Regions from separate parts of the Paeniglutamicibacter antarcticus genome, predicted to be linked through region 1. Evidence: predicted binding sites of a transcription regulator. Region 1 holds the regulator's gene; the other holds the start of a gene.
What was found. The regulator Rex, encoded in region 1, represses fermentation and respiration genes when NADH is low (regulators of the CRP and FNR family bind a similar motif). The targets are predictions, from matches to a motif close to CTTGTGAANNNNTTCACAAG.
Positions count from the first base shown of each region.

Region 2: the regulator Rex is predicted to act here: its motif matches at 9,097-9,116, upstream of ABEA12_RS16320 (queuosine precursor transporter).

Region 1 covers NZ_BAABLK010000034.1:246,186-260,505, forward strand. Annotated here, with positions in the region: gene ABEA12_RS12725 (PLD nuclease N-terminal domain-containing protein) at 45-461, shown strand; gene ABEA12_RS12730 (RtcB family protein) at 531-1,697, opposite strand; tRNA gene ABEA12_RS12735 (tRNA-Met) at 2,159-2,232, opposite strand; gene ccsB (c-type cytochrome biogenesis protein CcsB) at 2,867-3,895, opposite strand; gene resB (cytochrome c biogenesis protein ResB) at 3,904-5,508, opposite strand; gene ABEA12_RS12750 (cytochrome c biogenesis CcdA family protein) at 5,523-6,287, opposite strand; gene ABEA12_RS12755 (TlpA family protein disulfide reductase) at 6,314-6,940, opposite strand; gene ABEA12_RS12760 (histidine phosphatase family protein) at 6,945-7,607, opposite strand; gene ABEA12_RS12765 (hypothetical protein) at 7,881-8,636, shown strand; gene ABEA12_RS12770 (redox-sensing transcriptional repressor Rex) at 8,713-9,486, opposite strand; gene ABEA12_RS12775 (glutaredoxin family protein) at 9,587-9,841, opposite strand; gene ABEA12_RS12780 (HAD family hydrolase) at 9,840-10,706, shown strand; gene ABEA12_RS12785 (30S ribosomal protein bS22) at 10,829-10,927, opposite strand; gene ABEA12_RS12790 (helix-turn-helix domain-containing protein) at 11,070-11,282, opposite strand; gene ABEA12_RS12795 (3-deoxy-7-phosphoheptulonate synthase) at 11,484-12,584, opposite strand; gene gdhA (NADP-specific glutamate dehydrogenase) at 12,980-14,320, opposite strand, start outside.
Region 2 covers NZ_BAABLK010000088.1:7,676-21,995, reverse strand. Annotated here, with positions in the region: gene ABEA12_RS16350 (Y-family DNA polymerase) at 1-1,249, shown strand, start outside; gene ABEA12_RS16345 (glycoside hydrolase family 3 N-terminal domain-containing protein) at 1,658-2,740, shown strand; gene ABEA12_RS16340 (S8 family serine peptidase) at 2,918-6,217, opposite strand; gene ABEA12_RS16335 (hydroxymethylpyrimidine/phosphomethylpyrimidine kinase) at 6,646-7,470, opposite strand; gene ABEA12_RS16330 (hypothetical protein) at 7,565-8,221, opposite strand; gene ABEA12_RS16325 (TetR/AcrR family transcriptional regulator) at 8,405-9,052, opposite strand; gene ABEA12_RS16320 (queuosine precursor transporter) at 9,350-10,075, shown strand; gene ABEA12_RS16315 (ABC transporter ATP-binding protein) at 10,233-10,925, shown strand; gene ABEA12_RS16310 (DUF6297 family protein) at 11,026-12,606, shown strand; gene ABEA12_RS18755 (DUF4126 domain-containing protein) at 12,743-13,171, shown strand; gene tgt (tRNA guanosine(34) transglycosylase Tgt) at 13,290-14,320, opposite strand, start outside.

The DNA of each region.
Region 1 (14,320 bases):
TCTAGACGCAGCAAGAACCCAGATAAGTTCACTAGACTAGGACTATGGTCAGGAACTTTATCTTTCTCGCGCTCGTGGCACTCGCCGTAACTATCTATGCCTTGATCGAATGCGCGCGTACCCGTCCAAGTGACGTGCGTTCGCTGCCCAAGACCGGTTGGATTGCAGCAATCATCCTGCTGCCACTGATCGGGGCAGGACTGTGGTTCTGGCTTGGCCGCCCTGCGGCCAGCACCTATGAGAAGCCCAACCAGGCCCGCCGGCAGGCAACCGGCGCCCCGGACGATGATCCGGACTTCCTGCGAAACCTTGAAAGGCAGCGTCGGAACCAAGCACGCGAGGACGATCTCCGCCGCAAGGAAGCCGAGCTGGAAGCCCGCGAACGCAAAATCCGCGAAGAGGGCAAACCTCGTGATGAAGGCGGCAACCCCACCGGGGAAACACCCCGGCACACGAAGTAGCCCCCCGGCGAAACCAAAACACCAGATGGGTGGTGGTTCAAGGAATTCCTTGAACCACCACCCATCTGCTTAATCACCCTTGACGTTGATGATCTGACGCAACTTGTGCCTCACTTCCACCAAGTCCGAGGCGTCCTCCATGACCTGGTCGATCGGCTTGTAGGCCCCCGGAATTTCGTCGATGAATGCGTTTGTGTCGCGGTACTCGATGCCTTTCATCGCCTCCCGCAGCTGCTCGACGCTGAAGTTCTTCCGGGCGGCAGAACGCGAGTATTCGCGTCCTGCGCCATGCGGCGAGGAATCCAGCGCCACGGCATTTCCCTTGCCGATGACAACGTACGAAGCGGTTCCCATGGAACCGGGGATCAGACCCGGATCGCCTTCACGCGCCCGGATTGCTCCCTTGCGCGAGAGCCAAACCGCCTTCCCGAAGTGCGTTTCCTTTTCCGTGAAGTTGTGGTGGCAGTTGATTCGCTCCATCTCCTTCACCTCTCCCCCGACCCATTCGCTGAACTGCCGAATGACCCGGTCCATCATTTCCTCGCGGTTGAGCAGGGCAAAGCGCTGGGCCCAACGCAGTTCTCTGATGTAGGCATCGAATTCGGCTGTCCCTTCAACCAAGTAGGCAAGATCCGGGTCAGGAAGCTCTATCCAGTACTTCTTCGCAACCTGCTGGGCCACCTTGATGTACTTCATCGCGATCCGGTTCCCGACTCCACGGGAACCGGAGTGCAGGAAGAGCCACACGTTGTCGTCCTCGTCGAGAGACACCTCAATGAAGTGGTTCCCCGATCCGAGTGATCCGAGCTGCAGCTCCCAGTTCCCTGCGTAGTCCGCCGGGTCGAAGCCGGCCTCGTTGGCAAGAGCCTTGAGCTCGGCGATGCGCGGAACGACGGTCGCTACGACCTTCTTGTTGGAGCGTCCGGCCGAGAGCGGGATCGCGCGTTCGATGTCCTCACGAAGCGGCTTGCGATCCGTGGGCAGCTGGCGTGCGGTGTACTGCGTCTTGACGGCAATCATTCCGCAACCGATGTCTACGCCTACCGCTGCGGGCATGATCGCGCCCAGTGTGGGGATCACGGAGCCGACGGTGGCGCCCTTTCCCAGATGCGCATCGGGCATCAAGGCAAGGTGGGGGAAGATGAACGCCATCTTCGAGGCGGTGATTGCCTGCTCACGAGTTTTCTCATCCAGAATGGACGCCCAGTTCTTGAGCCGGCCGTTGATGGTCTCCACGGTTTAACTTTCTGACTGTTGTTATTGCCTCGGGAGTCCAAGGCAAATTCGAAAAGTCCGGGGAGACGATCGGATCCAAAAAGAAGCCCCGAACCGGTGTGGTTGCGGGGCTTGTCTTGCTGCTGGCGTGCAGAAGTCTAAAGGCGTGGCAACCGTCGGTCTTGTTCTTGCTTGTACTGGCGATTAAATACGCTCAGGAAAGGAACAGGTGGCTGGGTCATTTGCAGATTCAGCATTATTCTTTCCCTTCAGTCCAGACCGTTTCCCATGTATCGGGAATTCAATTGCGTTGGCCACGTTCGGTGACCAGGAAAAACTGAGCTTAGCACCACCAAATGACATTGGACAAGGAAACCTTCGGAGGCGTTCACCGCCAACGGCCAAGGTGGCCCTCGATTCCGGATTGCTTCGGGAATGCAAGAAGCTCCTGTTCCTCAACAGGAACAGGAGCTTCTTCTTTGTGGCGGGGGCAAGATTTGAACTTGCGACCTCCGGGTTATGAGCCCGGCGAGCTACCGAACTGCTCCACCCCGCGTCGGTAAATACAACAATAACAGTGGATTGCCCAGCCGCCTAATCGGTCGATCGGCTCGCTGATACTGGCGGGTTTTGCCGAGGATTCGCGCAGGAAGTAAGGATATTTCCATTCCTTAGGCCACCAAACACCCAATACGGCTGAACTTAAGAGAGTAACCTATATCACATTGTGGGCCAGTGTGATTCAGCGTCGGCATCAAGTGGCCGGCCACTTGGTGCCGCAAGCATTGGCGTTGACACCATGGGATCCCGGTTCGCCCTCGAAGGATCCGCGGTCTCGACACCACCCACTGTCGGCACCGGTATCCAGCGCCGCGCGGTACTTGAGTCCCCGACGGCAACGGCGCTTCGCCCGGAGCCGGCTCCCTGCCCAACGAACAGGCCAATGGCCAGCACCCGCTCATCGTCAAACGAAACGCACGCCAAGATAGCGAGCATCCGTCATCGGATGGACCCTCTCGTACTCTTTTCCGGGTATGTGCGGCGCCTGGCACCCACGCGGTTCCGCTCCTTTGTTCGGATATGGTTTCGCGCCACGGCTACCAGTTTCCCACTGGCTGCCGGTTAAGACAGCGGTGGCTCCACTTCCCGTCAAGACGGAGGTGGAGCCACCAAGGAGTCAAGCTGGAGCCTTACAGCCCTGCGTAGGAGTGGAGCCCGTTGAAGTAAACGTTCACGACGGTGAAGTTAAAGACGATGCAGAGGTAGCCGATGATGCTCAGCCATGCCGAGCGGGCGCCGGTCCAACCCCCGGTTGCGCGGGCGTGCAGATAGCCGGCGTAGACAACCCAGATCACGAAGCTCCAGACCTCCTTGGTGTCCCAGCCCCAGTAACGGCCCCATGCGGCCTCGGCCCAGATGGCGCCGGCCATGACAGTGAACGTCCACATGACAAACGCCACGGCATTGATCCGGTAGGCGAAATTCTCCAGCGCGGCGGCGCCCGGGACCAGGCGCATGAACGGCATGCTGTCAGGCTTGCCGGCAGCCAGCGAATCGATCCTGCGATGCTGGATCAGCTGCAGCACGTTCATCGCAAAGGTGATGGTGAACAGGGAGGACGCAAGAACGGCAATGGAGACGTGGATGATCAGCCAGTAACTCTGCAACGCGGGAACCAGGTGGGCGACAGGCGTCGGAAATCCCATGGTGGCACCGCACAGCATCACCGTGACAAGGCCAATCACGAACGTACCCATGAAGCGCAGGTCCTTCTTCAAGAGCACAAGCGAGAACACCAGGGCCACCAGGAAAGAACCGGTGGAAAGGAACTCGTACATGTTGCCCCAAGGCACGCGACCGGCCGCGATGGCACGGGTGACCACGGCGAAACCTTGGAGTAGAACGCCGAGCCAGGTCAAGGAGACAGCGACCTTCGCAGCCATGCGTTTGGCGGAGGCGGCCGTGTAGTTCATGGAGTCGTTGACCAGCGCATCCTCGGCTCCGCCAAGGGCAGGAGCTTCCTGGGATCCGGCAGCGACAAGGACCTTTTGTTCCGAGGCTATGGCAGCGGCGTCAATTTCCCTGATGAGCTTGCTTGACTTTGCAAGATCCCAGGCGAATGCGATGAAGGCCGCTGCGTAGACAATTGCTGCCAGCAGCATGAACAAGTCGCTGTACTGTCCCAACGCCACATTGATCGTGGGCAAATCGTTTTCCATAGGGTCTCCTAGACTCCGGCTCGCTCAACGGCGGGCCACTGCTGCTCAAGGAGCTTGCGCAGCTCCTTGGCTTCGGATTCAAGACGGTGGTCTTCACCACGGGCCAACAATCCGTATTCGATTATCCGCTCTTCACTGCCCGATCCGTCAACCGAGGTCTTGATTTTCACCCAAGCACGACGCCGCGGGGTGAAGAGCGAGATGGCGAGCCCCAAGAGTGAAAGGGCTGCAAAGATTGCCACGGGACGCTTGCTCGGGTCGTACGCGATATCCACGCCAACGAAGCGCTTGAGCCCGTCAAAGGAAATGCTTCCCTTGCCCTCGGGCAGTTCGTAGGTCTGTCCTGCGCCGAGCACGATGCCTCCCGTGTCCAGTTTCCTGTTGTTCAAGTCCTTGAGCTCGTCCGTTTCAAGAACGTAGACATTCTGCGGCTTGCCGTCGTCCAGACCCAGGTTTCCGTAGTAGGAGTTCAGCTGCAGCTGGGGGTTGATGGCATTCGGGTCACCGGAAACGGCAAAGCCGGTTTCATCCTCCATGGCAGTGGGGAGCAGGAAGCCCTGAAAACCCAGCTGTTCCGGCTTGGCATCGGGAACCTTGATGACCATCAAGGAGGTGAACATGCCATCCTGCGGGACCGCGACCACCGGGCCGCTGAACGCGGTGTTCCCAAGACCATCGCGGACGGTGACGATCGGCGCGTACCCGTTGCCGACAAGGTACATGTCCGCTCCGTCGATCCGCAGCGGGTGGTTGACACGGAGCTTTTCCTTCTTGGGTTCCGCCTCGGGGCTACGGCGGGTTTCAACCTCGGCCGTGAAGTCGATGGGCTGTCCGAAGTGTGTGGTGGATTCGCGGTCGAAGGTGATGTTGAACTTCTCAAGCTCGACCGAGTAGGGATCCAGGGAATCTTCCTGGAAGAACGTGCCGGGCTTGAACGAGTCGTAGGAGACCAAGGAGTTCACGAAAGTCTCGCCTTCGACGAGCACTCGCTGTCCGTTGTATCCGAAGGCCCCGCCGATTCCCACCGATGCCAGGAGCCCGACCAAGGAGATATGGAACAAGAGGTTCCCGATTTCGCGGATGTATCCGCGTTCGGCACCCACAGACGGGCTGGTGCTTTCAAGACGGGCTTCGGAACGGTACCCGCGCTTCTTCAGGATCTTGGCCGCGTCCTGGATGACTTGTTCATCGCTGAGCCCGGAGTCGGCGGCCGATTGGATTTCAATGACACCGTTCTGCGGCAAGCGGTCCAGGCGCGATGGGGTGCGCGGCGGCGGGGTGCGAAGTGCCTTGGCGTGCTTCTTGACCCGGGGAATGATGCACCCGATCAAGGAAATGAACAGCAGCAGGTAGATCGCCGAGAACCACACCGAGGAGTACACGTCGAACAGCTGGAAGCGATCAAGCCAGGCACCGGCTGTCGGTTTGTTGGTCAGGTAGGTGGTCACCTGCTCCGGGTTGATCGAACGCTGGGGGAAAAGCGAACCGGGTACCGCTGCAACCGCCAAGAGCAGCAACAGGAAGAGCGCCGTGCGCATGCTGGTGAGTTGGGTCCACGCCCAACGAGCCATGCCCACCAACCCAAGGGCCGGAACCGCAACATCTTTTTTCATATCTAGCTTTTCCATCAGATAGGTAACTGCACTTCATTGGAGAACCAGTCCTGCAGATGGGTGACCCAGGTACCCCACAGGCCGGTAGCCATCAGGATTCCCAGGAGAATCAACATACCGCCGCCAAAACGCATGATCGCCAATTGGTGGCGCCGGAAGAACTTCATCGCACCCATGCCCCGACGGATGGCCATGGCGATGAACAGGAACGGCAGTCCCAACCCCATGCAGTAGAAGAAGGTCAGCAGTGCGCCCTTGGCCATGTTGGCGTCCGGTCCGCTGCTCATGATCAGCACGGCTCCGAGCGTAGGGCCGATGCACGGTGCCCAGCCCAATCCGAAGGTCAGGCCCAACACCGGTGCACCCCACAGCCCGGCGGGGGGCTTGCTGTGGATCTTCGCTTCGCGCTGCATGAAGGAGAAGCCTCCCATGAAGACAACGCCCATGAAGATCACCACCAGGCCAAGGAGCTGCGTGACCCACGAGCCCTTGTAGATCATCCATCCGGCGATCTGCGAGAAAACGACTCCCGCCAAAACGAAAACGACGGTGAACCCAAGGATGAACAGGCCGATGCCGGCGACCATTCGACCACGCTTGCGATCGGCAAGATCAGCACCCGAGAGACCTGTCACGTAGCCCAGGTAGCCCGGGACCAAGGGCAGGACGCAGGGCGAAAGAAAGGAAACGAGGCCCGCAAGGATCGCCACGGGAACGGCCAGCAGCAGCGATCCGTCCTGGACGATCTGGGCAAACAGGTTGCCCTGGGCCGGCAGCATCAAGGCGCCGGCCAGCGTGGGGGCGATCACAATGACCCTGTGAGTGCCGTGTTGATCAACGCCTTGAGCGTTGGTTTCTCGGCGACCCCCAGGATTCGTGCCGAAACGCGGCCTTGTTTGTCCAGGACCAGGGTGGTGGGCACCGCCTTGAGGGGAACGTACTTTGTCATCGCCAGCTGGATCGCTCCCTTGGTGTCCTGCACCGAGGGGTACTTGATTCCGAAGCTGCGTTCGAAAGCTTCGGCCGCTTCCTTCTCGTCACGGACGTTGATGCCCAGGAAACCAACTTTCCCGTTGAACTCCTTGCTGAGTTCCACCAGGTGCGGGGCCTCGATGCGGCAGGGGGCGCATGCGGCATACCAAAAGTTCAGCACTGTCACTTGGCCCGCCCACTGGGTCGAGTCGATCGTGGTTCCGTCGTAGGCCACTGCGTTGATCTCCACAGGATCCGTGCGTGAATCGGGGCCGTACTCCTGCACCGATCCGTCCCCGGCAATATAATTCTTGTTGTTGCCTTCACGGGCCTGCTTCGCCAAGGCATCTTCCTCACCCACACACGCCGCCAGCGGCAGCACGGCGGCACCAAGAAGGGCGGCGCGCAAGAATGAACGTCGTCCCAAGCGCTGCGCTTGGGACGAGATGGGATCGGTCATGATCTCAAGCTCCAGGGATGTTAGCGGCGTTCGCCAAAAGGTCCACGCTAGGTTCTGCATAACGGACTGCGACCAGACTTTCACCTTCAAAGTCCAGGCTAGTCACGGAGGTGAGAGTGCACTCGCGTTTCCGCGGGTCATGCCAGAGGGCCTTGCCTTCGGCGGAACGGCGCGTTACCCAGATGGGCAGCTGGTGGCTGACCAAGATGGCTTGTGCGCCAGGACCGCCCAGTTCGACCGCTCGATCGCGGTGCTCAACTATTGCGGTCATCATTCGTGCCACCTGGTCCCGGTAGGGCTCCCCCCAGGATGGACGAAAAGGATTCACGACGTAGGACCAGTACTTTGGTTCCTTAAGTCGGCTCTTGATTCTCGAAAGCCCCTCGAAACGGTTCGCTGCCTCGATGATCCGGTCATCGGTCACGATGTCCAGTCCCATGGCCGTGGAGACGGGGGCTGCTGTTTCCTGGGCCCGCACGAGCGGGGAGGAAACCAAGTGTGTGATTTTTGCGCCCGCGTTTTTCTTCGCGGTGAAATACTCTGCAGCCCGGCCGGCCATTTCATGGCCGAGATCCGAAAGGTGGAATTCCGGTAGTCGACCGTAGAGGACCCTGTCCGGGTTATACACTTCCCCATGGCGCAGCAGGTGAACGGTGGCAGTCGACATAGGTTAAGTGTCTCAAATCTTTGGGCCGATACCTAAACCGGGAACGTGATTTCGTCCTCTCCCGGCCTTGTTTCCCATACGCTTGTTCCTTGAGCAGGCCCGCTGCTGCGCAATCCCCGGTTCATCGTGCGACGCGGCTACCTGGCGGGCGGCGGCTACAACGCAGGGGCTAGCGGACACGGCATCAATACCATCCTTTGGGAGGGCCAAAAAAGAAAGCAGACGCTATATCGTGAAAGAAGAGCAGTAGTTTTCCAACCCTAGGAGCAGATCATGTCTACCCCTGAAAATGATCCCCAGACGCCGCCGGGCGAGCCGGACCCACCACAGTACGGGCAGCGCGCACCGCAGGATCCTGCCAGCGGGCAGCCTCCCTACGGGCAGCAGCCGGGGGCCGAGCAGCCCTACAATCCCTATGGGCAGAACCCCAACCACTACGGTCAGGTGCCTCAGGGCAACAATCCGTACGGCCAGCCTGCACCCGGAAACTATCCCCCCGGCCAGCAGCCTTATCCCGGCGGTTACCCGATGCCGCAGCAGGGCAACTTTGCGCCGCCGCAAATGCCGACGCACCGCCCCAAGGAGCTCGAAACATCCTTCTGGGCAATCATTGCCGCGGGAGTCATCTTCGCCTTCGGCACCATCAGCTCGATTTTCAGCATGGACGTTGCAGCCTTCAGGCGTGAGCTCAGCATGGTTCCTGACCTGGAGAACCAACTTCAAGCCTCAGGACTGAGCCTCGACCAAATGGTCGGGATGCTCCCCACGATCCAGAGCACCGTGGTCGTCTTTGCGGTGATCTTGTTGCTGGTCTACGTATTGGTTGCATTCATGGTCCGCAAGGGAAGCAGCGTGGCGCGGATCTTCGCTACGGTCTTTGCGGTCTTGTCGCTACTGGGCCTCGGAAGCGGACTGCTCCTGGCGCTTTCAGTCATCCTGGGCGTCGTCGGGGTGGTTTTCGCTTGGTTGCGTCCCTCGAGCCAGTACATTGCTGCTCGTCGCGCGGCACGGACCGCCGGCTACCGGTAAACGCCTATAGGCAAAATAATGGTCCGTGGATCCCAGCCGTAACCGGCGGGATCCACGGACCATTATTTTTTCCGGCCTACTCCGTGACCGAGCCGCCAACGGGCTCCCCTCGGTCCCGGCTTTGCGCGTGGTAGGCAAGGATTTGCAGTTCAGTGGCCAGATCGACCTTGCGAAGGTTCACTCCGCTGGGTACCTGCAGAACCACCGGTGCAAAGCTCAGGATGCTGCGCACACCCCGGCCCACCAACGTGTCGCACAGTCCCTGGGCGGCAGCACCTGGAACCGAAAGGACCGCAATGTTGGCATTGGTGGCCTCAAGCACGTCGTCCAGTTGGACTATGTCCTGGACCTCCAAGTCCCCCACGGTCGTGCCTATGACCTCGGGGGCGGAATCCAGGAGCGCGACGACTTCAAAGCCCCTGCTCCTGAATCCCCCGTAGCCGGAGAGCGCACGACCCAGGTTGCCGGCGCCGATGATGAGGACCCGCCAATCCTGCAGCAGTCCCATGGCCCTTGAAATGTGTTCGGTCAACTCGGTCACGACGTAACCCACACCACGGGTTCCGTAGGAGCCAAGCAGGGACAGATCCTTGCGAAGGATGGCCGGATTGACCCCTGCTTCAGTCGCCAGGACTCCGGAGGACGTCCGTTGCGCACCGCTGGCCTGCATGATGTTCAGGGCCCTCAGGTACTGCGTCATTCGCGCCAGTGTCGCCTCCGGAAGAACCCTGCCCAACGATCCAGTTGGTGGCTGCGCCGAGGCCGTCCCTGGCGTGATGCCGGAAGCCACCTGGTGGCCGGAGGCGGGGATGTTCACATCGCCGCCAGCGAAACGGTGTTCTGTGGGCATGGGTCTATGGCTCGATTCCTTGAATGGCTTCATGGCCTCCCGGCCGGTCTTTGCGACGTTGCCTCGCGTTGGGCTTGCAACAGGCGACGGCCGACCGCCGCTAGCTGGTGAGCAAGGACTCAAGGCGTTGGGCATCAATCACCCAAAAATCCCTGACCCTGCCATCGACCAACAGCACCGGGACTTCCTCCGAGTGCCTGGCAAGGAGGTCCTGGTCCTGTTCGATGTCCACGCTGTGCCAGGTGTATCCCAAACGACTCGTGACTTCGTCGAGGGTCTTCTCCGCGGCGCCGCACAGGTGGCATCCGGAACGGACCAACAACGCTATCTCTCGGGGGTTCTGCACACTGCTCATGTGCCAACGCTACAGCTCCGGCGAAAAAAGATTGCAATACACTGGGCGGATGCCCTCCACTCCTGTCCCCGCGTCCCTCCATGGGCAAGAGCCGGTGAATTCCGGCACTGCTGCCGCCTTTTTCGATGTCGACAACACCCTGATGCGTGGCGCCTCGCTCTACGCGGTCGCCCGGAAATTGTACCAACATCAGGCTTTTACCCTCCGTGAGGTGCTCTGGTTTGCCGTTCACCAATTACGTTTCGTGGCCCGGGGAGAGAACCTCGGAGACATCCACGCCATCCGCGACCGGGCCCTTTTGCTGGCAGCAGGGTTCTCCGTGTCCGACATGGTTGCGCTCGGGGATGAAATTTATGACGAGTTCATTGAGTCAAAGATCTGGCCGGGCACCCGGGCAATCGCCGACCAACACATGCACGCCGGCCGCCAGGTCTGGCTTGTCACGGCGACGCCGCTGGAGGTCGCCAAGGTCATGGCCAGGCGGCTTGGCCTCAGCGGAGCGCTGGGAACGAGCGTGGAGCACATCGAGGGCGTTTACACCGGACGGCTCGTGGGTGAAATCCTGCATGGGGCAGCCAAGGCGGCGGCGGTGCAGGAGCTGGCGCTAAGCCAAGGACTGGTTTTGGCCGAGTGCTGGGGTTACAGCGACTCGGCCAACGACATCCCGTTGCTCGAGGTCGTGGGACACCCGGTGGCCATCAATCCGGACCGTAGGCTGCGTCGGCACGCCAAGGAACGCGACTGGCCCATCTACGATTTCCGGACCGGCCGCAAGGCAGCAAGCTTTGGATTGAAGGCAGCCGGGGTGTCCGGAGTCCTGTGGGGCTTGTGGCGAAGCATCGGAGCGCTGCGCCGCCGTCGCTGAACATCCCCGCCCTCCACGGACGATCCGGGCACACTGCCCGACCAACAAAAAAGGTGTGCTTCCCCCGTTGGGGAAGCACACCTTTTTATGCGCCAGGTTCCGGGCAAGCCCGGAGCCTGCGTCTACTTCTTATTACGACGCTGGTGGCGGGTCTTGCGAAGCAATTTACGGTGCTTCTTCTTGGCCATACGCTTGCGGCGCTTCTTAATAACAGAGCCCATAGTGGTTCCTCACAAACTAATTCGATTGCCGACTACTACTTCGGCACCAAAGCACCACAATAGCCAACTTGACGTTAAACGTTCCTTAACAGATTACCTGCTTCTGGAGCGGATTCTGACCACTTCACCAAAAGCGCCGGGACTAGCCGGTGCTCGTGTCGCGTCCGTACCCGGCCGCCCGCAGGTATTCCTGGACGGCATTTTCGGGTACCCGGTAGGAACGACCAAACCGAACAGCCGGCAAATCCCCCGCATGAACGAGGCGATAGACGGTCATCTTCGACACACGCATTACCTCGGCCACCTCAGCGACCGTCATGAAACGCGCACTGGCAAAGTTTGGCGATTCGACCATTCCCTGATTCTCCTGACAATTTCCACACGACAATCGTGCCCTGGCGCGGGCGCGGGAGATCTCCCTGTCCACGCAAACACCCCAAGATATTCAATGCCCTTACATCCCACTTTAGTGGTACATGGGGCCAATGTGAACTATACAACGTTCCACGGCGCACCGGCCCAACGGAGCAACACGCGGAAACCCTGGGTCCGGTATCTAGCGTGCTGCACCCACGGCGCTGGCCAGCACATCGAGCAGCTGCGCGCTGGTCTCCCAGCCCATGCAGGCATCGGTCACGGACTGGCCGTAAGTCAGGCCGCCGAGCACATCCGAACCCTGTACCACTGTGTCAGGGTCATGTTTCTGTGCACCAGGGACCAGGAAGCTCTCGGCCATGATCCCGGCGATGGTGTTGTCCCCTGCGGCAATCCGGGCCGCCAGTTCGGTGATGACCTCGCCCTGGCGCTCGTGGGACTTGCCCGAATTCGCGTGGGAGGCATCGATGACCACTCTCGGGTTCATGCCTGCGCCATTCATAGCCGCGCAGGCCCTTGCCACCGGCTCGGCGGCGAAATTTGGCCCGTCCACACCTCCGCGCAAGATCAAGTGGGCATCCTTGTTTCCTGTGGTCCGCACGATCGCGGTACGTCCCTGGTCATTGATCCCCATGAACGATTGCGCGGCAGCGGCCGCCTGGCAGGCATCGATGGCCACCTGCACCGAGCCGTCGGTGCCGTTCTTGAAGCCCACAGGCATCGAGAGTCCCGAGACCAGTTGGCGGTGGGTCTGGCTTTCGGTGGTTCGAGCCCCGATGGCGCCCCAGCTGATGAGGTCCGCCAGGTACTGTGCGCTGAGTGGCTCCAGGAATTCGGTGGCCAGCGGCAGGCCCAGCTCGCTGGCGCGGAGCATGAATTCCCGTGCAGCGCGCAAGCCCTCTTCCATCTCGTGGCTTCCATCGAGGTGAGGATCGTTGACCAGCCCCTTCCACCCCACGGTGGTTCGGGGCTTTTCGAAGTAGCTGCGCATCACCACCAGCAGCTCCCCCTGGTGTTTCTTGGCCGCTGCGGCAAGCCTGGCGGCATACTCGAGGCCGGCAACGGGATCATGGATGGAACAGGGGCCGATGACCACCAACAGGCGCGCATCAAGGCCGGAGAGGACCGCACCGATTTCCTGGCGGGCCCGCATGATCCGGTAGCCCTGGGTATCCCCCACGGGAAGCTGCGCAACCAGCTCGGCCGGGGTGGGAAGTTCGGTAATCTCCCATACGCGTTCATTGGTGTTCGCCCGGCGCTGTGTTTCGATGGCAATGCTCATGATCTGGAGCCTTTCAGTTGCGGCCCCGGTGCTCTGCGCCGGGGGCCCATTGGTTTCACTGCGGCCCCGGCGATCACGCTGCGTATTCCTTCAGGGCCGCTATCGTGGAAATAGCGAAGGGCCGGCAAGCAATAGCTTGCGGCCCTTGTCGGCTCTGAAGGTGGGTATGCGAATTTACCGCGTCCTAGGCTCCTCCAGAGCCGACACAAAATACGCATACCAACGATTAGTCATGGATGAGAATGTACAGTCGCCGGCCGATATGCACAAATACTTCCTCGGTGCGGAGAGACACACTGCGTCATAGAACGAGGGCAAGGGGCCAGGACCGACACCGGAAACCTCGTGTTTCCGTTATACGTCCCGGCCCCTTGCCGGTGCCGTTGGTGCCTTGGCTAGATCAGGCCCTGGGCCAGCATGGCGTCGGCGACCTTGACGAAGCCGGCGATGTTGGCCCCGGCGACGTAGTTGCCTGGCACTCCGTACTCATCGGCCGTCCAAGCGCAGCGGTCGTGGATCCCGATCATGATCTGGCTCAGTCGGGCCTCGGTGTGCTCAAAGCTCCAGGAGTCACGACTGGCGTTCTGCTGCATCTCCAGTGCGGAGGTTGCCACGCCGCCGGCGTTGGCTGCCTTGCCGGGGGCAAAGAGTACCCCTGCATCCTGGAAGAGGGAGGTTGCCGCAGCGGTGCACGGCATGTTTGCTCCTTCGGAGACCGCGACCACACCGGTGGAGATCAGCCGCTTGGCGTGCTTGGCGTCGAGCTCATTCTGCGTGGCGCAGGGCAGCGCGACGGTGGCATCGACGTCCCAGACGTTCCCGCCTTCGACATAGTGAACCTTCTTGGACTTGGCACGCTGGGCGTATTCGCTGATGCGCCCGCGCTCGACTTCCTTGATCTGGCGCAGCAGTTCGACATCCAGGCCTCGTTCATCGACGATGTACCCGCCGGAGTCCGAAGCCGTGATGACCTTGGCACCCAGGGACTGGGCCTTGTCGATGGCGTTGATTGCCACGTTTCCGGAGCCCGAGACGACCACTCGCTGGCCGTCGAAGCTCTGGCCGCGGGTCTTGAGCATCTCCTGGGTAAAGAGCACCGCACCGAAGCCGGTGGCTTCGGGGCGCACCAGGGAACCTCCCCAGCTGATTCCCTTGCCGGTGAGCACGCCTGACTCGTAGCGGTTGGTGATCCGCTTGTACTGGCCAAAGAGGTAGCCGATTTCGCGGCCGCCCACACCGATGTCCCCGGCGGGCACGTCGGTGTATTCCCCGATGTGGCGGTAGAGCTCGGTCATGAACGACTGGCAGAAGCGCATGACTTCGCCATCGGACTTGCCGCGCGGGTCAAAGTCGGATCCGCCCTTGCCGCCGCCGATGGGCATGCCGGTGAGTGAATTCTTGAAGATCTGTTCGAAGCCCAGGAACTTCACGATGCCCAAGTAGACCGAAGGGTGGAAACGCAATCCACCTTTGTAGGGGCCCAGCGCGGAGTTGAACTCCACGCGGAAGCCGCGGTTGATCTGCACACGGGCTTCGTCATCGGTCCAGGGGACACGGAAAATGATCTGTCGTTCCGGCTCGCACATGCGCTGCAGGATGGCGGCTTCGGCATATTCAGGATGCTTGTGGGATACCGCTTCGAGGCTTTCGAACACTTCGGTCACGGCTTGGTGAAATTCCGCTTCACCCGGGTTGCGACGGAACACTTCGTCGCGGATGGTCGCAAGTTGCTGGTC
Region 2 (14,320 bases), on a different contig from region 1:
CGTCAACAACTTCTATGTCTCCTGTGAGCGGGTCTTTGATCCAAGCCTCGATGGCAGGCCGGTCGTCGTGCTATCCAACAATGACGGGTGCGTGGTTGCACGCTCGCAGGAAGCCAAGGACCTGGGGATCACTACCGGTGCACCCTTTTTTCAAGTCAAGCAGTTCGGGCAGAGCCATGGCATGGTCGTGCGCTCAAGCAACTACGAATTGTACGGGGACATGAGTGCGCGGGTCATGGAGGTGCTCTCGCGGTTTGGCACCTGGCAAGAGGTCTACTCCATCGACGAATCCTTCCTCGGGGTACAAGGAAATCCCGAGCAGCTCGGAGAGCTGGCTTCCCGGATCCGTAAGGCAGTGGCACTGAACGTCGGGGTCCCGGTGTGCGTGGGAGTTGCGCCGACCAAGACGTTGGCCAAGTTCGCCAACCATGTAGCCAAGCGCAATGCCCACTTGGACGGGGTGTGCTCGATGGACTCGATGGATCCGCAACTAGTTGAACGCATCCAATCAAGGGTTCCAGTGACGGATCTGTGGGGCGTCGGGGCCCGTACCGGGACGAAGCTCGCGGGCATGGGTGTCTCGACCATCGCCGACCTCAAGGCCGCCGACGCGACGGAGATTCGCAAAAGATTTTCCGTGGTGCTCCAACGTACGGTCCTGGAACTGAACTCGATCGCATGCATCCCGCACAACGAGGAACGTGCAGACAAGCAACAGATCATGTACTCGCGGTCCTTTTCCAGCCCCGTGACTACCATCGAGGGCATGGTCGAGGTCATGTCCGTCTATGCCCAACGCGGGGCGGCCAGGCTGCTCTCCGACGGGCTTTGGGCAACACTGCTCACCGTCACCGCAGGAACCAACCGCTTTTCTTCGGGCGAAGCCTCGTTTCCATCGCTCACGATCAAGTTGCCCTCACCCACACAGGACCCGATCCTGCTGGCCCGACTGGCTGTCGCCGCCATGCGTGAAATCATGCACCAGGGGGCATCGTATGTCCGGGGAGGGGTGGTGCTTTCCGGGTTGCAGCCTGAGGCGGGCCAGGCAATGTTGGGGGTCTTTGACGAAGGCGGGGCCGAAACGCACGTCGGGGATGTCTTGGGTGCGGTCAAGGCAAGATTCGGGAACAAGTCCATTGGGCTCGGCTCCGGGGGATTGGCCGTGGAACCAGACTGGTCCATGAAACGAGAATTTTCGTCACCGAAATTCACAACGGAGTGGGCCGACATACCGATCGTGCGAGCTTAGCTTCTTGGACCAGGCATCCGGAGCGGCATCGAAGACGGATTCCGGAAGCCGTATCTCCCCACGACTCCGAAAAGGAGAGAAGCTTGGGTGGATCCGGTCTCAACCAGGGCCGAAAACAATAACAGGCGGCGACTGGATAAGGTTTTTGGCCCACGATGCTGGCCGCCGGGGGTTTATCTGGCACGCTGAATGTGGACGGAGAAAGGGGGAACGCGCACCATGGATCATTTGCGAGCAAGGACTTTCTTGGGTCGAAGGGTCCTTCCACTGCTGGTTCTTCCCGCCATGGTCTTGACGGGGTGCGCCACAAGCACAGGCCAGTCGACATCGAACAGTGCCCGGAGCACACCGTCAATCACTCCGGGTACGCCAGAAACTTCTCCGCACACCTCGGAACCGGCGCAATCGATGGAACCGAGACAAGAAGCCAGTGGTACACCAACTCCGGCGGTGTCGCAGGATGCAGCCGAAAAGATCCTGGATGTCATGACGCTGAAGGAAAAAATCGGCCAGGTCCTCATGATCGGCGTTCCTGCAACCGGCAGCAGTGCAGCCGACCGCTCGACCATCGCCACCCACGAGCTGGGAAACTTCTTTCTCAAGGGCAGGAGCAGGGGCGGGACAGCGGCAACTAAGTCCGTCGTCAAGGGGATCGAGTCGGTCATCGCCAAGTCGTTGTCAGTGGATGTCAAGGCATTCGTCGCTACCGACCAAGAGGGCGGCTCCGTCCAGGTCCTGAAAGGAGCAGGCTTCTCAACCTTGCCTGCGGCACTGACCCAAGGCGGGTGGGCCACGGCAACGCTGCGTGAGCGAGCCACTGGATGGGGCAAGGAACTGGCCAAGACCGGGATCAACGTCAACCTTGCACCGGTAGCGGACACCGTCCCCTCGGCTACCTTCGCTCCCTCCAACGCACCCATCGGGTACTGGAAACGAGAATACGGATACGATCCCCAAACGGTCTCCGCAGCATCCCTGGCATTTTCCGACGGCATGCATGCCGCAGGCGTGGACCCGGTGATCAAGCATTTCCCCGGACTTGGACGTGTCACCAAAAACACCGACACTGCAAAGAACGTCACGGATACCAAGACCACCAGGAACGATGCCGCACTTAGGCCCTTCAAGGACGGAATTGCTGCAGGCAACGATTGGATCATGGTCTCAAACGCGTACTACTCCAAGATCGATGCCAAGAACATTGCTCCGTTCTCCTCGACCATCATGCGCGGGATGCTCCGCGAAGATCTGGGGTTCGACGGAATCGTCGTCTCTGACGACATGTGCGATGCCGTCCAGCTGGACCCCTGGGCTTATGGCACCAGGGCACTGAATTTCTTTGAGGCCGGCGGAACGATGATGCTCTGCGTTGACGCGGCGAAAGTGCCGGGCATTGCCAAGGCCCTGCATGCCAAGGCGAGCGAGGACCCAGCTTTCGCCCGAATCATTGACTCCGCAGCGCTCCACGTTCTCCGGGCCAAGGACAACTAGCACCAGAGGTGCCTGCGTCTTTGCTCCATGGCTCCGAAACACTGCCGCCAACCGCTTGGCCAGGCCTCCGCCCGGCACACCGAAGCGGCGCGGACCGAAGGACGTGCGGTGAAAAATGCTTCACCGCTGTCCTCCGAGCCGCGCCGTTGATGCTTCAAACACCGTTCGGGGCCGGCACTACCTCCGCTTCTTCTTGTCCAGTTTCACGTTCAAGACCTGGGCGCGGTCGCCGGAGGCGTTATGCAAGTGCAGCAGCAGCGCCTTCGCGTTCGTGGTGCCCTTGGAGAGCGTGGTGCCCAACGTGCTCCGGTCCAGATCGCCAAATACCGTCCCAGCGCCTTCGAAGGAGATCTTCGGGGTGATGGCGTTGAAATCGATCCACTTGGTCTTATCCACCGGTACATTGGCACCGGACTCGTCGGTGTTGTACTGCGAGTAGGTCATGACACGGTAGGAAATCGGACCGCTTGAATCCGTCAGCCCCAGGGCTTCCAAGGTGACCGGGAATCCTGCGACGTTGGTGTCGAAGGTGTTGGAATCGACGTCTCCGCCGACCCCGTTGAGCAACTGCAGATCCACTTGCTCGGATGTCCGCAGGTCGTAGGTGGCTGACAGGTCGGCGTCCAACTCATCGACGTTGGTGTTGAAGGTGACGAAATCCGCCACACCGTCGCGGTCGACGTCGATTTCGATGTCGACCTCGGTACCACCGGCCAGATGCGCCCAGTTGCCCCAGGTGCTGATACCGAAGTTCAGCATTCCATCCGCCGCGCCGGTGGTGGGAACGGTGGAAGCAGCACCGACGTGCTGCAGGTCCATGGAGCGTGCGCCGGGCACTTCATCGGCGCTCTTGGGTAGGCGGGATGAAGCAGCACCGTGCTCGAAGGCCGAGACCAGTGAAACCACTTGGGTGTCCTGGAAGCCCGCACGGATGTCCTTGCCACGTAGCTCAATGGTTCCGGTGCTGGAGCGCTTGGGGAACTTGACTTTCTTTGCGCTCATGTCGGCAACCAGCTTCGGTGCAGCATGGACAGGTACGCGCAACGTCGGGGCCTTGGGACTGCTCAGCTCCACCCGGCCCGAGACATCCGCGACCCATGCACGCGGCAGGCCAAGCTGTTCGCGCTCCATCGTCGGATCGATCGTCTTTGCGTACGTGCGCGCATCGACGTTGAGCGTCACCTTGACCTTGGCGCTCTTGCCTGCCTTGAGCGTGACCTTCTTTTGGCTCAAGCTATAGCTTGCACCCGGGATTTGCGTTGAAGGAACGTACTTCAGCTTGTAGGACTGGGTTTTCTTGGACTTGTTGACCACGGTGATGGACTTGGTGGCCTTGTACTTTTTCTTGTCCACTTCAATGACGCCGAACACCACTGAGACCAGCGACGGATCGGCGGTGGCATAGGCGTAGACGGGGGATTTGATTGCCGCATCGGCGATCACCCGTCCTGAACCAACGCGGTTGGGCCCGTAGGCCTTCCCGTTGGCTGCCAGGATGTCCACCGTGGCGGTGTTCATCACCAGGGCCTTGACCTGCAGTGCTGTGTAGTTTCCACTGCCTGCCACCAAGGCGGCAATGCCCGCGGTGTGCGGGGTTGCCATGGAGGTGCCGGACATGACTGCCGGGCCGTTGCCCGTGCCGACGCCAACCGAACCGATGAGCGTGCCTGGGGCCGCGACATCGGGCTTGACGATGCCTTCCGAGCCGTGGACACCGCGCGAGGATGAGGAGTTCAATGTGTTCCCCAGCCCGGACTTGGCCGAGGCGGTACCCACCAGGGCAGGATCCAGGGTGACGTTCAGGGTGCCGTCTTCCGCAGCGGGACGCAGCTTATCGGAGTAGGCCTTGGTGAACTGGGCTCCGGGGATCGTTGCGTTGCCGGCGATCCCGGCTTGAAAGACAGCTACCTCGGAGTCAAGGATGACACCGGTTGCTCCGGCGGCCTCGGCGTTGTTGAAGCGTGTGCCCGAGCCACAGGGGAACTCGAGGTTTTCGCTCCACTGCAGCCAGACCCACTTGCCGGCCAAGGAGCCGGGATCAAAAGCGTCACAGCCAAAGGCGTTTGCGGCTGGGGCCATCACGACGTCACCGGTGAGCTGCGACGGATCGGCGCTGGTGTAATCGAAGTTGGCCGAGTACTGTCCGGCAGCGATTCCTGCGACATCCGCGGGGGCGTTGACCTTGATGCCGTCGAGGGTGACCTTGGAACCCACGGAGTTGGCCACTGTCAGTGACGAGCGGGCGTTGCCCGGGGAACCCCCGACGTCGGTGACGTCCCCGGCGTTGCCGGAGGCCACGACGGAGAGGATCCCGAGCTTGGTGAGTGCATCGACGATGTCGTTTTCCGGATCTTCGACCGGGGAGTGGTCCGAGCCCAGAGACATGTTAACGATTTGGGCCCGGTCATCGAAGTTGCCGTCGTTGTTCGGGTCAAGGACGTAATCCAGGGCCTGCCCGACTACGGAGGAGGAACCGCCGCAGCCAAAGACGCGGATACCGACCAATGCGGCTTCCGGGGCGCTGCCCGGGCCGATGAGCATGGAACCGACCTTGTCGGCGGAGAGCTTGGTGTAGTCGCCGTTGAACGTGGTGCCGTCGGCTTTGACCCCGTACCCGGCCGCGGTGCCCGAGACGTGGGAACCGTGGCCGGCAGCCTGGCAGTCAAGGGGGTTGGAATCAGGCTTGGGAACCGGTTGGTAGTCAGGTGCGCTCGGATCGGCGTTGTAGTCGTCGCCGACGAGGTCCCAACCACCGATGAACTTGTCCGGGTCGTACAGCCCGGAGGGCTTGGAAGGCAGTTCCTTGGAAGCCTGCGCCTTCTTGTATGCCTCCACCGTGCCCGGGCCTCCGAAGCCGGCGTGGGTGTAGTCGATTCCGGTGTCCAGCACCGCGATGGTGACCCCTTCGCCGGTCTGGCTCAAGGTGTTCCACGCGTTGAGTGCACGGGTGTCTACGTCGGATCCCTTGTTGTCCCGGGACTTAGGGACGATTGCGGTGATTTTCTTGACGTCTTTGCGCGTGGACAGGGCACGCAGGGCCTCGGCGTCGCCGCGTAGTGCCACGCCCGGCAGCGTGTTGGTTGTCGTGTAGATGACATCTGCCTTTGCCGTCTTGGCTGCTGAATTTCCCTTGGCCTTGATGTCCGCACGGATCTTCTTGACCTTGTCGGGGTTCTTGACGGACCTGCCGCGGGCTTCCTTGGCCCCCTCGGGCTGCGTTGCTTCGAAGGCGCCCTTGCCCTCGAATTGCACATAGACGGAGACTTCGCCCTCGGCCGAGGACAAGGGTCCCGAGACCTTCAGGTTCTTCATTGCCTTGGGGGCAAGCCCTCCAAGTGAGGGCGACTGGGACCCCGGCGAGGGTTCGATCTTGGGAGGGGCGGCCAGGGATGGCACGGACATGGTGACGGCCAGGGCGATGCCCGAAGCTGATGCCACTATCATCCGCGTGAGACTGTGACGACTTGGGGTAGTCATTATTCTCCTTGAATTACGGTGAGGGTGATGAGGGAAGGAAACCCGTGAGAGCATCGGGCCGACCTTTCCAAGGCACATACTATGTGAGCCACGCCACGTATCAAGGGGTTGTTTGAGAATTCTTTTTGAAAAATGCTGCCCGGGGCCCTTCTTGCTCGGCTGACGGAAGACTTGGCGGGCTCCGGACTTCAAAGTGACGGAGGGTTTCGATAGTGTGTGGATCGTTGGTGGGGCTTCTTGGGGAGGCCCACCGTCGGCAACGTGGGCTTGTGTCGATGGAGGGAAGCGGTTGGTATCGGACAAGGACGCCGGCCGCAACGAATCCCGTCACGTGGACCCGTGTTCCGGATGCGTTTTTGGGGAAACGCAAAACGCTGGTCCCGTGACTTCACGGGACCAGCGTTTTAACTTATTTGACGTGGGAAGGGCTAGCGTGTCCCGCCCTGCCACAAGGCGTCGAAGGGGGCAGCGGAGGAGACCCGGTTTTTGATGCCCGCGGTGACGAAGGCCTTGGCGTTCCGAGCAGCCTGCAACGGCGTCTGGCCCTTGGCAAGCTCTGCGGTGATGGCTGCGGCCAGTGAACACCCGGCACCCGAAACGGCAACTTCGCCGACCTTGGGTGCCGAAAGCACCTCGAGGGTTTCGCCATCGAAGTAGACGTCAACAGCGTCGCTGCCTGCCAACCTGATCCCGCCCTTTGCCAGTACGGTTACCCCTGAAAGCGCGTGGATCTTTTTCGCGGCCTCGGTCAGGTCGGCAACGTTGCTGATGCTCATCCCTGAGAGTGACTCGGCTTCGAAGTGGTTGGGCGTGACGAAGGTGGCCAGCGGCAACAGCTCCGTCTTCAGTGCCTCGTCGGTGTCCAGCGCATGCCCCGGCTCCTGGCCCTTGCAGATCAACACCGGATCCAGCACGATGTTGTCCCATACCTGGGTCTTCAGTGCTGCGGCAACGGTGGAAATGGTGGTGGGGGAACCCATCATGCCAAGCTTGACCGTCCTCAGGTCCGCTGCATAGCAGGTCTGGACGGCTTCGAGCTGGTCGGCGATAACTTGCGGGTCAATCGGAACGAAGCGGTGGTTCCAGTTGTGTTTCGGGTCGAAGGACACGATGCAGGTCAGTGCAACAATGCCGTAGGTGCCCAGTTCCTGGAAGGTTTTCAGGTCAGCCTGGGCGCCGGCACCGCCTGTTGCTTCGGAACCGGCGATGGTCAAGGTGATAGCGGGACGGGTCCCGGTGGTGGCAGAAGTCATGCATCCATTTTAGGGGGAACTTGCCGTAGCCCAGTCACCGGCGTTAACGGCTCTGTGTGGCAGCGGGTGCAAGAGATGGCCAGGATGGGCGGGATCACGCCCTGGCGAAGGTGGTCAGCTGGGTTGCGTTGGACCAACCCTTTGCACGTTCGGCACGGGTCCCGGTGGCGTTGTCGGCACTGGTGACCATGAAAAGCACAGGTAGTCCCTGGCGGGTGGCGGCGGCTGCAAGATTCGCCAGGATCGCAGCCCGGAACTGTTCGGCGTTCGAGGTGGCAATGATGTTTGGGTCGCCAAGCAGCGCGAAACCCTGGGAGAAATGTATACGGCCCCGGCCGGCCGGCGCATCGAAGTCGGCGATTTCCACGACGTCGTAGTTCTCCATTGGTGCTTCGAAGAGCGTTGCAGTCTCTGGAAGGTTGATCACTTGATCCACATCGTTGGCCAAGGCTGCCAGCAACACTCGGTTGCCCTTCCTGTTCCACCCCTGTGCCTGGAGTTCATCGATGACAGCGGCCTCGGGGGCGCCCAGGAGCGTCAGCATGGTTTGCCCTGCCTGGCTGGCCAGATCCGGATCGGCCATGAGCGATGCCAGGTCTTCGGCAGCAGGCCAGGCACAGGTGACTTCGTTGTCGCTTCCGTCCCGGGCCACGCTGTGTAGCAGGCCCGCTTCGTCACGGGTCACCGTGCGGTCCCGCAAAAGTGCGAAGGAATGTACCCAACGGGGAAGGCTGTTGGACTCGGATGGCATTTGGCGGCTCCTGTTCCGGGGACGTGCGGCGAAAATTATTTAGGGCGCAAAAAGCTTGCTGGCCACTGGTGACCGGTGCCCGTTCGAGCGCGGTTGAAGGACTCGTTATCGACTCTACGCCTGCACGGGTCGAATCCAAGATCGGTGTTCCATGGTTGTTCGTGAAGCGGGGGCTCGCTCGCCTTAGGTTGCGGTACGCACCAGTGAGAGCACGTCGTCGAGGATGCTGCGGACCACAGGCATCCGGGATAGCACGACAAGTCGTGCTATCACCGGGGCTACGTTCTTGATCAGTCGGCGACTGCGGGAGGCTCCGGGGGAGCGGTCGTAGGCCCAGAAGAGGAAAATGCCGCGTTGGATCAGCCACAGCAACTCCGGCAGGTCCTTTCGGATGGCCAGCGGAGGCAGCGGGCTGCTGACCGAGACCACCTGACGCCACAACCCGAACTCGAGTGCGCGATGGACATCGCTGAGGTCGCTGTGGGTGCCGGCGAATGCCGTCCGGATGAACGCGGGCCCGAACTCGTGGAACGGTGCCAAGGTTTCCAGTGCAGACTCAAGGGCAATACGCAGATTCGTCTCGAGGTTGTTTCCCGGCACCAACAGCGGCCACGAGACGTTCCTGTGCTTCTCGACCAGTTCGCGAAAGAACTCATGGACGATGGCGTCCTTGGAATCGAAATAGTAGTAGGCGTTGCCCAAGGACAGCCCGGATTCAGCGGCAATGGCCCGCATCGTGGTCCCGGCGAAACCTTTTGCCGCGAAGAGCTCCATGGCGGTGTCCAGCAGCAGCTGGCGGGTTTGGGCACTCTTGCCAATCGGCGTCACCATGGCGTTTCCTTTCGCGTCGTTCCCCTGATTTTCCATCATATCAACTTTTGAACACGTTCAAAACGTGACCAATCGCGACGGAAGCGCACCAATACCAACCGTGCCCGCCATTGGCAGACCCGAGCGGGAATCCGGAAAATACGTGCCTTTGAGACCATGGGATACTTGAATCTCGAGTGTTAATACAGCGAGCGGTCCCACCGGCACCGAAACCACACATCGTCTCGTTGGCGATGCTGCAGGAATCGAGGCTTCCGGGATTGGCTTGGCGAACCACTTCTTCGATCGGGAACAACCATGGGCAAAACATACGCCTCAACTTCACAACGTCAACAGGCTTCGCGCGCCGTTTTTGCGTCCGCCGGAAGCCCCTATTTCTCAACCGTTCTTGCGCTGATGGCCGTTGTGGTCATTCTTTCGAACGTCGGTGCAGCCAAGGGGGTCACCTTCGGCCCCATCGTCACCGACGGGGGGTTCTTCCTTTTTCCGCTGGCATACATCCTGGGCGACGTGATCTCCGAGGTCTACGGATTCAAGGTGGCTCGCCGGGCGATCATCACCACCTTTGCGCTGGCCGTGTTTTCCACGCTGTGCTTCTGGATCATGATCCACTTGCCGGCCGCCGAGTGGTATGACGGGCAGGAAGCCCTCGCGCGGACCCTGGGACCGGTCTGGCTTATCGTTCTGGCGTCACTGCTGGGCTTCTTGGTCGGACAAACACTGAACTCGTGGGTCTTGGTCAAGATGAAGGAACGTTTTGGCGAACGCGGGCTGGTGGGCCGCCTGATGGGCTCGACGGGTGCCGGCGAATTTGCCGACACCCTGATCTTCTGTTCGATCGCAGCCAGAGTCATCGGCATCACGGACATGTCGACGTTCCTCAACTACGTGCTGGTTGGTTTCGTCTACAAGACAGCTGTGGAATTTCTTTTCGTTCCGGTGACCACCCTGGTCATCCGCTGGTTCAAACGCAGGGAGCCCAGCTACGGCAGCGGGGCCCAACCAGCCGGTCCTGCCGCCTAGGGCCGATACCGAATCAGCCCGGGCCGATGTGCTCCTTCATCCGACGTGGCGAACGGCCCTACCACCGTGTTTTTGCCGGAGGGGCCGGACTATTGAGGTACAGATATCATCCACAATGCTGAGGCGCGCCGGATGCGCTGGTTGGTAACGTCAAGACATGGACGCCACCCAACGTGAACTGCTCAGGGCCAGTGCACTGGTCGCCGGCTACGGCAGCCAGGACGTGTGTGGCCCACTGGACTTGTTGGTTGAACCCGGCGAGACCCTGGGTATCGTCGGGTTCAACGCTGCCGGAAAATCCACGCTGCTGCGCACGCTCGTCGGGTACCAGGAGCCGGTCAGCGGGCAGTCGGTGATCCTTGGGGCATTCACCGACGATTCGAGCTTCATCTACCGCAAGGCCGTTTCCGTTGTCTTTGACGAAGACGCCTTCTTTCCCTCGCTGAGCGTGGAGGAACACCTGCAGCTCATCGCCGGCGGACACGGGGTCCCCCAACCTCAGGCTGCGGTCGATCACGAACTGATCTTCTTTGACCTGGAAACCGCACGGACCGAATACCCCCATCGACTCTCTTCGGGACAACGCAGACGGTTGCTTCTGGCGGCGTCCCTGCTGCGTCCCTGCAGCTTGCTGGTCCTTGACGAGCCCGAGCAACGGCTCGACCCGGTGATGCGTGCGGCCCTGGCGACGCGGCTGCGGGAGCTCGCCGACGCCGGAACGGCACTCTTGGTGGTGACGCACGACCCCGTGTTCCTGGCCTCGGTGGCCGACTCCGTGCTGCTGATATCAAACGGGCAGATCATCCCCACGAGTGTTGCCGAAGGGGCAGCCGCCATTGGCCGTGCTTGATCTCCGGGGGCCCTTGGATAACGCGCCGATAGAGTTTGATCCGTGGTCCCGGAACCGGGTCGCGGAGAAACGCGAACGCGGCGACGACTTTTGGGAACGCATGGGCGATGCCTACATCTCCTTGTTGGCTGGCGCCATTGTCCTTGCCTATGCTGCGGGGCTTGCACTTGCGTTTGCTGACCAACTCAAGGACGAACTGGTCTCAGGGGTCCTCCGGACGGGACTTGGCATGGTTCCAGGGGGATCTGCGGCCTCGGGGTTGGTGATGCTCGGGCTCCTCGGTGTTCTGTTGCTGATCTCAAAGCTCGGCCCGACAGCGGTGGACCAGGCGCAGGGGTTCTGGTGGCTCACGTTGCCGGTGACGCGGACCGGGTTCCTTGCCCGGCTGCTCCGCCATCGGCTGGCCAGCACCTTCCTCTGTGGGGTGTTCCTCTGGTTGCCGCTGGGGTACGGAACCGTGGTCGGTGGGTTGGCTGAAGGGACATTCGCGGGGGTGCTTCTTGGTGCGGCCACTCTCGGACTGCTGTTCGTGGTGCTTTCGCTGCTGGCTGCCTGGGCCCAGACCAGAAATGCCGTTCACGTATTCCGTGCGGTGCTGAACGCAGCGGTGGTGGGCGTGCTGCTGGCCTACCTGCTCGATGTGTTGCTGCGCATCTTGGATCTTGGAAACATGGCTGCGTTCTGGGCGGTACTCCCCTCGCACCTGCCGGCCTTGGCCCAGTCCGGGGCATGGTGGATCCCGTTGCTGTTGGCTGCTCTCGCGATGGGTGGCTTTTCCTCGCTGGCAGGGCAACTGCAAAGTATTCCCAGCAAGGAATTGATCTCAAGCGGCTCTGTCAGTGCCCATGCCGGCGCCGCGTTGGCGCTGTTGGATGACAAATCACTCGGTAGCGCTATTGGTGCGGCCGGTGTTCGGGAAACCAAACGAACAATGGGGAGAAGGGACCGCACCAGACGACGCGGCTCCGATGCCTTTGCGCGGATGCTTCCTGTCATATGGGTCCGCGGGCCGTACTCCGCACTCGTTCGCGCAGAACTCCTGGTGCTGTTGCGGACCGGCAAGATATGGCGGGGTTCGCTTGCCGGATGGTGCATTCCGGTTGCCGGGGTTTTCGCCGTGCAGGGCGGGCGTCCGGCGGTGCTGGTCTCCTTGGTGCTCGTCGGTGCTGTGCTGGCGGCACGGGCGGCCTCCAAGGCTGCGGGTCAGACAGCTGATCTTCCCTCGTTGGAAGCCATCATCCCGTTGGGCCGTTCGGCCGTGCGTCAAACCCATGCACTCGTGGCCGCGCTGCTATTGGTCCCATGGGCCGTCGGACTCGGTGCATTCCTCGGGTGGGCCGTCGAGGCGGACGCAGAAGGGTTCATGGTGCTGCTGGGACTGGCGGTCGTTGCCGGATTCGGCCTCGCCGCAGGTGCCGTTCGCATGGCGTTCCGTCCGGAACTCGACTGGGGATCGGTAATGCTCATGGCGGCCATGGGCCGCGCCACCGGGCCCTTGATCCAACATTTCATCTACGGCTACGAGGTGATCGCGGTATCGATCGTCACGTTGCTTGCCGGTCTGGTGCTGGAACCGATTCCGCCGGTGTTGCTGGTGATCGGCACCGTGGTTGCGGCCATCGCGTGGGGCGTTGGAACCTCGACCTCGAATCAAAGCAACGCTCATCGCAGGCAGTGGTAGCACTCGAGCCACTGGACCTGCCCAATGCGGTGTGGACCCGCAAAGCACCAACACTGAGTCCATGGAATTTCTCACCGCAGCAGGGAGGAGCTCGGCCGCAGGTCTCAACGCGTACGTTCCATTGCTCATGCCCTGACTGCTCAACCGCTTCACCCTGTGGGTTGCGCTGCCAGAGGGGTGGGGTTGGCTCTGCGACGGGTGGGCCCTTGCGATCCTTGCCATGCTGCGGCTCATCGAGGCGGTGGTCGAAAAAGTACCTATCGTTGATTCAATCAGTGATGCCGTGCAGACGGTGGAACGTACGGCTTCCTGCAGGCTGGTTTTTGCCTCAGTTCCGGGCGCCGAAACCATTGCGACGCCGGATTCCGGCGAGTCCTTCGCCTCGGCCCATTGGGTGCCGCTGATCATCGGTTCAGGGAACGCCGTGGTCGTCCACTTGCTTCAGGCCGGGGGGCAGGGCGTTCCTGGACCTCGACGCCGCATGGGTAGCTGCCCCCGGTGGCGAGCACCGTTGAAGACCGGGCTTCACCGGGTCTTGGCCTGCGGGCCATCGCCCTTCCGGTAATGGTTTTTGCTCGCTGCGGTTGCGGTTGCGGTCGCGCTTGCGTGATGCTGTTCATTGGCATGCGCAAGCTTGGGCCACAGCGGAGCGGAAACCTCGTCTGGACCGGCTCACCAAACGATCAGCGCGTGGAGGTTTGTAGTCCTTGGGGATCGGGCTGCCCTGCGTAATAACGCGAGATGGTCCATTCCTTGAGCTCGTGGAACGTGCCGTCCTCGATGGCCTGGCGCGCGTCATCGACCATCTTCACCACGAAACGCTCGTTGTGGATGGAAATCAGCGTGTGGCTAACGAGCTCCTTTGACTTGAATAGGTGGTGGATGTAAGCACGCGTGTAGTGCTGGCACGTGTAGCAATCGCATTCATCGGACAGCGGCGTGAAGTCCGTTTTGTATCGACGGCCTGAGAGGTTGAAGCGGCCGTGTGGGGTGTAGAACGCGGAGTTGCGGGCAACCCGGGTGGGCGAGACACAGTCAAAGGTGTCGGCACCGTTCTCGATGGCAGTGAAGATGTCATCGGGTTCGGAGATCCCCAGCAGGTGGCGCGGCTTGTTTTCCGGAAGCTCCTCGGCGCACCAGCCCACGATCGTGCCAAGGTTTTCCTTTTCCAGCGCCCCACCGATGCCGAAACCGTCAAAGGACATGGCGCCCAGGTCCCGGCAGGCCTGGCGGCGCAGGTCCTCGTATTGGGCGCCCTGGATGACGCCGAAGAGCGCCTGATAGTCCTTGCTTGCACGGGTATCGGTGAGGTTGAAGTGCTCCGCCACGCAGCGCTGGGCCCACAAACGTGTGCGTTCCAGGGATTCGACCTGGTAACCGCGGGAGTTTTGCAAGGTGGTCAACTCGTCGAACGCGAACATGATGTCCGCGCCGATCTCGTGCTGCACCTTCATGGAGATCTCCGGGGAGAACCGGTGCATGTCGCCATTGAGGTGGGACTTGAACCAAACGCCGTCGTCGTCGACGTTGGCCAGGCGTTCCTTGCCCGGGGCCACCGCGTCATCGGGTCCGGACTGGTCGACCGAGGACATGTCGATGACCTTCTTGAAACCGGACCCAAGGCTCATGACCTGGAAGCCGCCCGAGTCGGTGAAGGTGGGTCCGGACCAGTTCATGAACCTGCCCAGGCCGCCGGCGGCGTCCAACACATCCG